Regions from separate parts of the Shewanella sp. NKUCC06_TVS genome, predicted to be linked through region 2. Evidence: riboswitches for the same ligand, from Rfam matches in the RefSeq annotation. Region 2 holds a riboswitch; the other holds the start of a gene.

Region 1 (3,424 bases), on a different contig from region 2:
TAAGCAATAGTTAGAATAAGTTCCTTAACTATTGTTTTTTTTAAATGTTTAAAAGACAAATCAAATGTAGAACAGATTTTAAACAGATGCCCGGTCAGTTCACGTTACTTTAAGCGATATATGTAACAAACTGTATTGAACGATAAGCATCTTGCTCAATCTGTTTCAACTCACCAGTACGTACATTGTACTCGTTTTAGTCATTTGTTAACAAATGAAATGTTAACAAATTTTAGGTGAGCAGGGGTTTTTACCATGATATTTACTTTAGCTATTGATTAGTATAACTAATGTATTTCTTATTCCTGTGAGCCAGTTCACGCCTCTTTGGATTTTACAATCACTCTGCTACACTAGCTTGGGTTCATTTTTCGACTAGACTACCAATGGACAATACGACTCAAAATTTGTGGCAATGTTACCAAGCGCCGTTGTTTTTGCTGACTCAAGCATTATCCTGTGATTTTTCCTTTGCTGTTATTACCGCTCATAATCCCGCTTCAAAGCTTCTCTCTCCTAGCCAAAACCGTTTACTCGATCGCCAACTTCTCCGTGAAATTGAATTACTCGGTAGCCCTTATCGTGCTTTAGTGGGCGCAGCACCGGATTTATCCCACATGGAAAAAAGTTGGGCCGTGTTTATCGATAGAACGATGGCATTGCAATTGGGTAAGAAATTTAATCAATATGCGATTTATGTTGTCGAACAAGGGGATGTGAGCTTAGTGCCTTGCACCTTGGATGGACATGATGAAGTGTGTTTAGGCAAATTTAGAGATTATGTGCAGCTGGTATACGAGCTACCCGATTTGAACATTTAGTTGTTTTCAAAAGATTTTATTTAAATTGTTCATTTGTTATGAAATTAGCATTGACTTCATTAGGGGTTTATTGCTACTTTTTTCGTCCCTTTCCTAGGAAAGGAACAGAAGAGGAGCGTTAACTAGGTAGTCGGTCAGAGGAGCACAAACTCCAGCGATGACTGATGAGGGAGATTAACGCCGAGGCATAGATATGGTTGCTGCATGTTTATGTCGGTCGCTCAGGCTGAATCCTGACGATTGTCACCTGTAATTGGTGGAGAGCTTCTGGTGACGATTGCTGTTTCCCTTCTTTTGGGGTGCGTTATCATTGAGCACCAGGCTCTTCGAACGAAGTCAGTTCGGAGTGTGATCATGTTAGTTAATCAATATCTTATTCAATCTGCATTTATTTGTTGCCCTACGTGTTTCACGGAGGTGCGCTAATGTCCCTCGTTGTCGCAAAATTTGGTGGCACCTCAGTCGCCGACTATAACGCTATGAATCGCTGTGCCGACATAGTGTTAGCTAATCCTCATTGCCGTTTAGTCGTGGTCAGCGCTTCGAGCGGCGTGACAAATCTACTAGTAGAATTGACCCAAGAATCGATCAACGACGATGGCCGATTACAGCGATTAAAACAAATTGCCCAAATTCAATATGCGATTTTAGATAAGCTCGGTCGTCCTAACGATGTGGCCGCCGCATTAGATAAATTATTGAGTCGCATGTCAGTATTGAGTGAAGCGCTCGCATCACAACGCAGCAAAGCGACTATGGATGAGTTGTTGTCCCTCGGTGAGCAATGTTCTTCGGCGTTGTTTTCGGCGGTGATCCGTGAGAAAGGTGTCAACTCAAGTGCCTTCGATGTGCGCCGAGTGTTACGTACTGACAGTCACTTTGGCCGCGCTGAACCTCAGGTCGAGCAGATTGCGACTCTAGCTCGTGATTATCTACAGCCACTGTTAGCGGAACAAGTGATTGTGACACAAGGCTTTATCGGTGCTGATGAAGCGGGACAAACAACAACGTTAGGTCGTGGTGGTAGTGATTATTCTGCTGCGCTGTTAGCTGAAGCGTTACGCGCCTCAGCGGTCGAGATTTGGACCGATGTCGCTGGGATTTATACAACGGATCCTCGTTTGGCGCCCAATGCCTTTCCGATTGCCGAGATCAGTTTCAATGAGGCTGCCGAGATGGCGACCTTTGGTGCTAAGGTATTGCATCCAGCGACTATTCTTCCTGCCGTTCGTCAGCAAATTCAAGTGTTTGTGGGTTCAAGTAAAGAGCCTGAAAAAGGCGGGACTTGGATCCGTCATCAAGTGGAAGATGCGCCCGTATTCCGTGCTGTGGCTTTGCGCCGCGATCAAACCCTGTTAAATCTTCACAGCTTGCAAATGCTGCATGCGCAGGGCTTTTTAGCGGAAACCTTTGCGACATTAGCGCGACATAAGATCAGTGTGGATCTGATTACCACCTCAGAAGTGAATGTGTCTCTAACCCTCGATAAAACAGGTTCAGATTCAAGTGGTCAAGGTCTGTTGAGTGAGGCATTGCTGCAAGAATTATCACAGCATTGTCGTGTGCGAGTTGAAGATAGATTGGCCTTAGTGGCGATTATCGGTAACCGCATCGCGACGACGCCGGGTATTTGTCGCCGTGTATTTGAAGTGTTAGAACCACACAATGTGCGGATGATTTGCCAAGGTGCCAGCCCACATAATCTGTGTGTGTTAGTGGCAGAATCGGAAGCGGCGCAAGTGGTTAAATCGCTGCATCAAAATCTGTTCGAAGGCGTTTAGTATGTTGCCGACAACATCGTCTCTGCAAATCGGGGAGCTTGCCGCAGGGCAAGCACTTACTTTGCCTATCTACCATTTCAAACCGAGTGACGATAAGGCGACTGGCCCCAAAGTGTATATTCAGGCCAATGTCCACGGTGCTGAAGTACAAGGTAATGCGGTGATTTATCAGTTGATGAAGCAGCTTGAACACTGTGACATCCGCGGCGAAATCACCTTAGTGCCATTGGCCAATCCACTCGGGATCAACCAAAAAAGTGGTGAGTTTACCCTTGGCCGATTTGATCCTATTACAGGCGCGAACTGGAATCGTGAGTATTTGAATCATGCAATCGATTTGCCGACTTGGTATGGCGAACATGCCAAGCTGAGTGATAGCGAGCTGCTCCAAGCCTATCGCAGTACTTTGGTTGAAGCCTGTCAGCAAAAATTGCGTCATGAATGGGGTATCACCACGGGTCATAGACTTGCGGTTAACCTGCAGATTATGGCCCATGGCGCGGATATAGTGCTCGATCTGCACACAGGTCCTAAGTCTTGTAAGCACTTGTATTGTCCTGAATATGACTTAGCTGCTGCGCAGTTTTTGTCGATCCCTTATACGCTCATTATCCCCAATGCCTTTGGTGGCGCCATGGATGAGGCTGCGTTTTGTCCTTGGTGGCAATTGAGTGATTTTGCAAAATCTCAAGGGCGCGATTTAGGGGTTGCAGTGTCAGCGTTAACCTTGGAATTGGCGAGCCAAGAGCGCGTCTGCCTTGAGGATGCACGGGTTGATGCACAAGGGATTTTGGCATATTTAAGCCACCGAGGCGTGATCGC
Region 2 (3,424 bases):
AAAAACTTCCGCGGACAAGAGCCAACCACAGAAGGCTTACTTAAACGCCGCGGTCTAGATCAAGCACGCTAAGCTAAGAGTTGATAGCCTTAATGCGATAGGCTAGAGATAAAGACAAACTCAGCCTTAACCAAAAAAATCAGCCAGCATAATGCTGGCTGATTTATTTTGACTTATTTGTCGTGAACGTTTGCAGTGAAAGGTTTCAATTAACGTCTAGCTAATTGCGCCTTTAGATTTGATTTTAAGTACGATAATACTAATCACAAATGCCACACTACAAGCCACTAAACCCGCGACAACAGACTCGGTAAATCCAAGTGCCACATAACCCACTAAGCTAATAAACGCCGCAATGAGTGCATAAGGTAGCTGAGTCACCACATGGTCGATGTGGTGGCAACTAGCGCCCGTAGACGACAAGATAGTCGTGTCGGAAATTGGTGAACAGTGATCGCCAAATACAGCCCCCGCCAGCACAGAGGCAAGCATAGGCAACATCATGCCTGTGTGACTTCCCATCGCCATATCAGCAGCAATCGGCAACATGATCCCGAACGTCCCCCAGCTAGTACCGGTTGAGAACGCAGTAATACCTGCTAGCACAAACATTAAGGCGGGTAAAAACGCGAACGGAATATTTCCTGTTGCTAAACTCGCCATAAACTTACCGGTTTCGAGTTGACCAATCACCCCTGCGATTGTCCAAGCAAATAACAGGATGTAAATCGCCGGCAGCATAGAGCGAGCGCCCTGCACTATACCTTTGACTATCATCAATTTCTCAACGCCTTGCACTAAATTCAATATCAGCGAAACCGCTAGACCAATTAATGCACCAAAGAAAAGTGATGAACTGACATCGGTTTTCTCAAAAGCAGAAATAATATTAAATTCAATCCCTTCCGCCGCGAGTACTTGAGCGCCACTGTTAATCATAAAATAGAGGGTTGCAAATACCAACACGGTAATCGGCAGGAACAGACCTAAAATCTTACCGGTTTCGGCTTCAGGTAAATCCGCGTTCGCCCCAGGCGGTAATCCTTTAGACTCATCGTATAAATTACCACGTTGGGCATTGAGCTCATGCTCACGCATTGGCCCAACATCTAATCCCATAAAGACAACAAAAAGTAATAATAACAAGGAGAAGATTGCGTAAAAGTTCATTGGGATCATTTGAATAAAAATACTCAAATGACCCGTATCAGCAAAACCATGGGCAGTTAATATCCCGCCAATGAGTGCGATAATATAAGCGCCCCAGCTCGAAACTGGAGAAATAACGCACACAGGCGCCGCAGTAGAATCTAATAAATAAGCTAACTTAGCGCGGGAAACATAATAACGATCGGTAACAGGTCGAGCGACCGAACCAACAACTAAACTATTGAAATAATCATCAATAAAAACTACGCAACCTAAAAACATGGTCAATAGTTTAGCGTCACGTTTATTACGTATATGTAAACGAGCCCAATCGGCAAAAGCCCGCGCGCTGCCACTTACGGTAATTAACGCTGTAATCATTCCCAGTACAATTAAGAAACCGAGAATATATAAGTTCCACGAATTTAGACCTTTATCAGTCCAAAAAAGCCCTTTAACGCCATTAAATACAAACTCACCCGTTGCTAAAGGTGAAAACTGATTGAGCAATAAAGCACCAATTAAAATACCTAACCCCAAAGAAAGCAGTACACGGCGAGTCAAGATCGCCAACACGATAGCCACCGCAGGCGGCAACAAGGAAAGTGCCGAATCGGCATAATTCATAACAGTCATTGATTATTATCTTCGTTAAATACGAATGGAGGGCGACTGAACTGGTGGGAAAAGGCAATAGATACCCAAGGTCACCTGTCCTATCAGTAGCGCTCCATAGTAACTATTCCCAATATCCATATCGGAAAATACTATGGCAGTGCTGCACCTATTAGGTACAACCCCAGCAGTTGATCGTGATAAATCGAACCACTTCGGCACCAAATCCTTTCGCAATCGATCAACGGAATCACCCTACTGATCACTACTAATATTTGGCGCGCCTCTACTTCTAAGAACGCCCTTGCACGGGCGTGAGGCACATAAAAACATAAGCGGCTTAGCAGATGCTACCGCAAAGCCACTTAATGTGACCTAGATCACAGATAAAATCAACTGAGACTTGTAATCAGCTCAGGAACCGCCTCAAACAGATCTGCAACGAGTCCATAATCGGCTACTTGAAAAATAGGCGCTTCAGGATCTTTGTTGATTGCAACGATGACTTTAGCGTCTTTCATGCCGGCTAAATGTTGAATCGCGCCAGAAATACCGACGGCAATATACAAGTTTGGCGCAACGATTTTACCGGTTTGACCCACTTGTAAATCGTTAGGCACAAAACCTGCGTCAACTGCAGCGCGTGATGCGCCAACTGCTGCGCCGAGCTTATCAGCAAGTTGCTCCAACATGCCGAAGTTTTCACCACTGCCCATGCCTCGGCCACCAGATACGATAATGCCAGCATTGCCTAACTCTGGACGGGCAGAAACTGTCAGCGATTGAGAAACAAACTGAGTTCTCGCTTCAAACACTTTATCGAGTGTCGTCACAGCCGCACTGTTACCTTCTGGCGCAGCGTCAAACGCACTGGCGCGCACTGTCATCACTTTAATGGCATCATGGCTTTGCACTGTCGCTAAGGCGTTACCCGCATACACAGGGCGCACAAAGGTATCTGCATTGACAACAGTAATGACTTCTGAGATTTGCGCGACATCTAATAATGCCGCAACGCGCGGAAGCGTGTCCTTACCTAAACTTGAAGCCGAGGCCAGAATGTGACCATAGTTTGGCGCTAAGTCCACCAGCAATTTGGCAAAATTTTCTGCTAAATGCGCTTCATACACGCTGGCATCGGCAACGAGTACTTGGCTAACGCCTTGTAGTGCCTGTGCCGCTTGGACAACCGCGCCACATTGGTGACCCGCAACTAAGACATGTACTTCATCGCCTATGGCACGGGCGGCGGTAACAATTTTTGCCGTATCGAGTTTCAGTGCAGCATTATCATGTTCAGCTAATACTAAAATGGCCATTTAGATCACCTTCGCTTCATTTTTTAACTTTTCAACTAGCTCAGCTACCGACGCTACCATGATGCCCGCTTTACGTTCAGCTGGCGGAGTGACCTTCACAATCGTTTGGTGACTCTTTAACGTCACGCCTAAGTCTGCCACAGTAAATACTTCTAATGGCTTACGCTTAGCTTTCATTATGTTAGGCAATGAAGCGTAACGGGGTTCGTTCAAACGTAAATCGGCGGTCACAACAGCAGGTAAAGGCAGTTTAAGAGTTTGCATGCCGCCGTCAATTTCACGGGTGACTTGTAATGTATTCGCTTCTAATTTGATTTCTGAAGCAAAGGTTGCCTGTGGCA

What was found. A riboswitch is a leader RNA that binds a small molecule or an ion and turns the genes downstream of it on or off. The one in region 2 is predicted to bind lysine.
Region 1: linked by a shared signal. The riboswitch ahead of lysC (lysine-sensitive aspartokinase 3) and the one ahead of KO531_RS08375 (Na+/H+ antiporter NhaC family protein) in region 2 are both predicted to bind lysine.

What each region holds. Positions count from the first base shown of each region.
Region 1 covers NZ_JAHKQX010000007.1:223,277-226,700, forward strand. The annotation lists gene KO531_RS10215 (DUF3293 domain-containing protein) at 387-821, shown strand; lysine riboswitch at 922-1,096, shown strand; gene lysC (lysine-sensitive aspartokinase 3) at 1,247-2,602, shown strand; gene KO531_RS10225 (succinylglutamate desuccinylase/aspartoacylase family protein) at 2,604-3,424, shown strand, end outside.
Region 2 covers NZ_JAHKQX010000006.1:51,668-55,091, forward strand. The annotation lists gene KO531_RS08370 (M3 family metallopeptidase) at 1-72, shown strand, start outside; gene KO531_RS08375 (Na+/H+ antiporter NhaC family protein) at 217-1,785, opposite strand; lysine riboswitch at 1,865-2,061, opposite strand; gene KO531_RS08380 (FAD-binding protein) at 2,157-3,083, opposite strand; gene KO531_RS08385 (electron transfer flavoprotein subunit beta/FixA family protein) at 3,084-3,424, opposite strand, start outside.